One region of the Acidovorax sp. NCPPB 3576 genome, then DNA from elsewhere that is predicted to be linked to it. Evidence: predicted binding sites of a transcription regulator. Region 1 holds the regulator's gene; the other holds the start of a gene.

Region 1 (2,394 bases):
TTGGCAGCAGGGCGGTCCTGTTCTTCAATGCGGCGTCTGCATGGCCGCCTCGGCACGCACCAGGCGGTCCAGCTCGGCACAAACATCCGCCATCCGACCGGAGATCATCACGCGCGCCGCCGCGCCGGGGCCGCGGCGATCCAGCACCCGCAATGGGCGTCCATCGGGCCGTGGACGGCTGAGGCCTGCGAATGCCGCGCCGTCATTGGCACTGGTGCTGGACCATTCGCGAATGGGTGCCTGACTTGGCAGGTCGCGCCGCTCCAATCGCTCCTTCCGGTGACGAACCACCGCGAGGCGCCGGGGCGCCTGGGCGAGCGCAGTCGCACCCGGCATGTGATCCGCCCAACCCTCCGAAGCGGCGCACGGCAGCGTGTCCGACCCGTTCCGCAAAGCCGAAGGCGGTTGGAGCGTGCCACTGGAATCCGGGCCGATGGCCACAGTGCTGGCGGCGGCCACAGCGGCCTTCACCTCCACGACACGGCTTGGCCGGCTTGATGCGGCCCTCTGTTGTTGGCCTGGGCTGAGAGGGCGACAGGCGGGCGCTCGCAACCACCGCGCCAGTGCATTCAGCGGTTGAGAAAAGGAAGAAAAGGCGAGCAGGGCAAATCCCATGTGAAAACTCCAGCGAGGTGCAAGGGGGTTGAACACAGGCAGGATTGCCAAAGAAAACACACTGCCGCAGGGTTGGCTGGCCAGGACTGCATGCCCCTGACCGCCAGACGCCCGCCACCTGCGGCGGTGTGCGACGGGCTACATCAGCATGGTGTTGCGGATGAGGCCCACGGCCAGACCTTCGATCTCGAAAGGCTCGCCTGGGTGCACCGTGATGACCGGGTAGTCGGGGTTTTCCGGCAGCAACTCAATGGCGGTGGCCGTGCGGCGAAGGCGTTTGACGGTGACGTCGTCGCCCAGCCGGGCCACGATGATCTGGCCGTTGCGCGCTTCGCGGGTCGATTGCACGGCCAGCAGATCGCCGTCCATGATGCCCGCATCGCGCATGGACATGCCACGCACCTTGAGCAGGTAATCCGGCTTGTGTTGGAACAGGCTGTCCTCCACGCTGTAGGTTTGATCAACATGTTCCTGCGCGAGAATGGGCGACCCTGCGGCCACCCGCCCCACCAGCGGAAGCGACAGTTGCGACAGGCCGGGGATGGGGAGGTTGAACTGGGTGCCGCGGGCGGCATTGATGGAACGCACGGCATCGCCGCGAAGCCGGATGCCCCGCGAAGTGCCGCTGACCAGTTCGATCACGCCCTTGCGGGCCAGCGCTTGCAGGTGTTCCTCAGCCGCATTGGCGGACTTGAAGCCGAATTCGGCGGCGATTTCCGCCCGGGTGGGAGGCGCTCCAGTGCGGGAGATGGCGGTCTGGATCAGATCGAGGATCTGCTGCTGGCGGGCGGTGAGCTTGGGACTGTCGAACATGTGTGACTCCGGTGCTGAACGGAAAGGCAGAGAGAGGCCTGTTTATTAATCCAGTCACTGTATTTTTAACCAGTTTTTGGGAGCGTGCAAGTGGGCACAGGAAAAATCGTGGTGCTTGGCACCGGCGGAACGATCGCAGGCACCGCAACGGAGGCGGGGGACAACATCGGCTACACCGCAGGCCAGGTGGGAATCGGCCAACTGTTGGAGGCGATTCCCGGGTTGGAGCAGGCAGCCGGCGGCCGGATCGAAGCCGAGCAGATCGCGCAGATCGACAGCAAGGACATGGAATTTGCCGTATGGCGGCAACTGTCCCATCGGTGCGCGCAACTTTTGGCCGACCCTGACGTGCGGGGCGTGGTCGTTACGCACGGCACGGATACGCTGGAGGAGACGGCTTGGTTCCTGGATTCGGTCCTGGCTGCCGACCGTCCGGTGGTGCTGGCCTGCGCCATGCGGCCGGCCTCCGCCATGGTGCCTGACGGGCCGCAGAATCTGCTCGACGCGGTTGTCCTGGCCGCGACGCCCGGGGCACGGGGCGTGATGACCGTCGTGGCAGGCACGATCCACACGGCGCGGCATGTTCAGAAAGTGCATCCTTACAAGGTGGATGCCTTCAGTTCAGGAGAAGCAGGCCCGCTGGGCTGGGTGGAGGAGGGGACTGTCCGCCTGGCCAGTGGCTGGCCGGCCCCGTCGGTGCCAAAGCCAGGCGCCCTTCGGCACGTCGCCGACACCTTCGTCTGGCCCCGGGTCGAGGTGCTCACGAGCCATGTCGGCGCGGATGGCCGCATCGTCGATTTGATGGTGCGGGAAGGCGTGGATGGCATCGTGGTGGCGGCGACGGGCAATGGCACGCTGCACCATGCCCTCGGAAGTGCGCTGGAGCGCGCCCATGCGAGCGGAGTGGAAGTGCGCGTGGCCACCCGTTGCGCGCTGGGACGGGTGCTGCCAAAACCGGGAGACACG
Region 2 (2,394 bases), 1.0 Mb from region 1:
CTGGATGCGGGCCATCACGCGCGCCGCGCGCTGCGGGTAGTGCAGCGCCAGCCACTCGCGCATGAGCGGCGCCACCTCCCAGGGCAGGCGCACCACGGTGTAGAAGGCGGTCGTGGCGCCGGCATCGCGCGCGGCCTCCAGCACCTGCTCCATGTCTTCGGTGATGAACGGAATCTGCGGCGCCACGCTCACGCCCACGGGCACGCCGGCGTCGGCCAGCGCGCGGATGGTGCGCAGGCGCCGGTGCGGGGCGGCGGCGCGCGGCTCCAGGCGGCGGGCGAGCGCGGCGTCCAGCGTGGTGATGGTCACGTAGGCGGCGGCCAGGCGGTCGCGCGCCAGGGGCGCGAGCAGGTCGAGATCGCGCTCCACTCCGCTCGATTTGGTGATGACCGAAAACGGGTAGCGGGCCTCGCCCAGCACTTCGATCAGGCCGCGCGTCAGGCGCAGCTCGCGCTCCACGGGCTGGTAGCAGTCGGTGGCCGATCCGATGTTGAGCAGCTGCGGCACATGCCCGGGCCGGGCCAGCTCGCCGCGCAGCACCTCGGCGATGTTGTGCTTGGCGATGATCTGCGTCTCGAAGTCGAGCCCCGGCGACAGGTTCAGGTAGCTGTGCGTGGGCCGCGCATAGCAGTAGATGCAGCCGTGCTCGCAGCCGCGGTACGGGTTGACCGAGTGGTCGAAGAAGATGTCCGGCGAGTCGTTGGCGCAGATGGCGCTGCGCGCGGTCTCCAGCACCACCCGCGTGGCCTGTGGTTCGGGGGCGTCGGGCCATTCGCCGGGCTCGGTCCAGCCATCGTCGAAGGCGTCGCGCGCATCGCGCAGGAAACGGTGCGGGATCTGCGTCGCGGCGCCCCGCCCCTTGATGGCGTGCAGTGGGATCTGGAATTCGGACATGGACGGCGCCTTGGCTGCGGGCTTGGCCGCGCATGGCGCCCGTTCAACGCGCGCCTGCGGCAAGCAAAAAACTGTATATAAACACAGATATTAGCGCCGTTCGCCTCTGCCGTCTTCCGGCGGGGAGGTCACCGCGATGCCGTGGCCCTGCCCGGGAATCCGCCACCGGCGGCCAGGGAAAGCCGGCGCAGCAGGCCGCGCAGGTGCATGCGTTGCAATTGCACATCCAGCGCCAGCATCGCACGGCCTTCCGCGGTGAAGCCCGTGATCTGGGCGCTCACCGGACCGCCCTCCTGCTCGGCCGAGGTGGTGCCGGTCAGCAGGCCAGCGGAGCGCAGCAGCTCGAAATGCTGAACTTCCTCGGGGTCGGAGGTGGTGAAGGGAAGGGGCTGTTCTGCCACCTTGCCCAGGAACACAACGTTCATATGCGCACTTTCTTCGGGGGGCTGGCGAGCGCACCGCCCGGAACTCGGGGATCGAATCCGTGGCGCCCAGGCTGCAGCCCTTTTGGAGAACACACGGTAGGCCACAACGCAGTGCAGCACAAGCGCGGCCGGACGGGAGGTCGCGGTGGCGGCGCTCGCAGAATTCATGGTGTTTTAGGCCTCTGCCGCAATAAAAACCAGGGCATATCGCTATTAATTTAATAGCAAAACAAAGCCGGGCCGCCTTGGGCGCCCATGCGGGGGGCCCGCCCGGTGGCCAATGCGTTGCAGGCCCGCCACCCCCGGCAGGGCTGCGATGCGCCGTTCCGCGCGCCCTGGATCAGGAGGCCGCAACGGGCGAAGCCCCCGCCGGGCCCGGCCCGGTGAGCGCCATCAGCACGTCGGCATACCAGGCGCAGTTCAGGCCCAGCGATTCGTCCTGCACCAGATCGCGGGTGCTCATGTCCATGCGCGTGGAGTGCACGCCCAGCAGTTGCCACGGCAGCGGCGCCGGGCCCGCGCCAGCGCGCCGGCGCAGCACCGGGGCGCCGCTGCTGCCGCGGTGGGTGCGGGCATCGGTCAGGAAATAGCCCTGCTGCTGGAACCGCACCCCGTAGGCCGAGGCCACCGAAGCCGCGCGCACCACGGGCAGGCGGTGCACCGTGTCGTGAAACCCCAGCGGGAACCCGATCACGACCAGCGCATCGCCGACCTGGGGCGGATCGCCCGCGGCTTGCAGATGGCTGGCGTCGAACGCCTCGAAGACGCAGCCCTCGGGCAGGCGGGCGATGTCGATCTCGATCGCGGCCACGTCCACCTCGCCCCCGCTGTCCACCGCCTGGCGCCACAGGCCCAGCCCGTCGCGGTACAGCAGCAGCGAGAACACGGCGACGCGCGTGAGGTCCTGCGGGTGCAGGTGCAGATCGATTTCGATGCGGTCCGGAAAATGGGCGCTGGGCGCGTCGGCCAGCACATGCCGGCTCGTCACCAGGAAAAGCCGCCCGTCGCGCCGAAAGAAGAACCCGCTCGCCCCCGTCAGCGAGCGCGGCCCGTCGAACGTGCTGATGCGCGTGGT

The links. Region 1 encodes LexA, which represses DNA repair genes until DNA is damaged. Its sites were predicted from a motif close to ACTGTATNNNNATACAGT; they were not measured.
Region 2: the regulator LexA is predicted to act here: its motif matches at 965-982, upstream of M5C98_RS07815 (PA0069 family radical SAM protein).

Annotation. Positions count from the first base shown of each region.
Region 1 is NZ_CP097267.1:2,726,745-2,729,138, reverse strand. Features, by position in the region: gene M5C98_RS24710 (hypothetical protein) at 25-615, opposite strand; gene lexA (transcriptional repressor LexA) at 754-1,428, opposite strand; gene M5C98_RS12530 (asparaginase) at 1,513-2,394, shown strand, end outside.
Region 2 is NZ_CP097267.1:1,695,679-1,698,072, reverse strand. Features, by position in the region: gene M5C98_RS07815 (PA0069 family radical SAM protein) at 1-894, opposite strand, end outside; gene M5C98_RS07810 (hypothetical protein) at 1,023-1,319, opposite strand; gene M5C98_RS07805 (S1 family peptidase) at 1,660-2,394, opposite strand, start outside.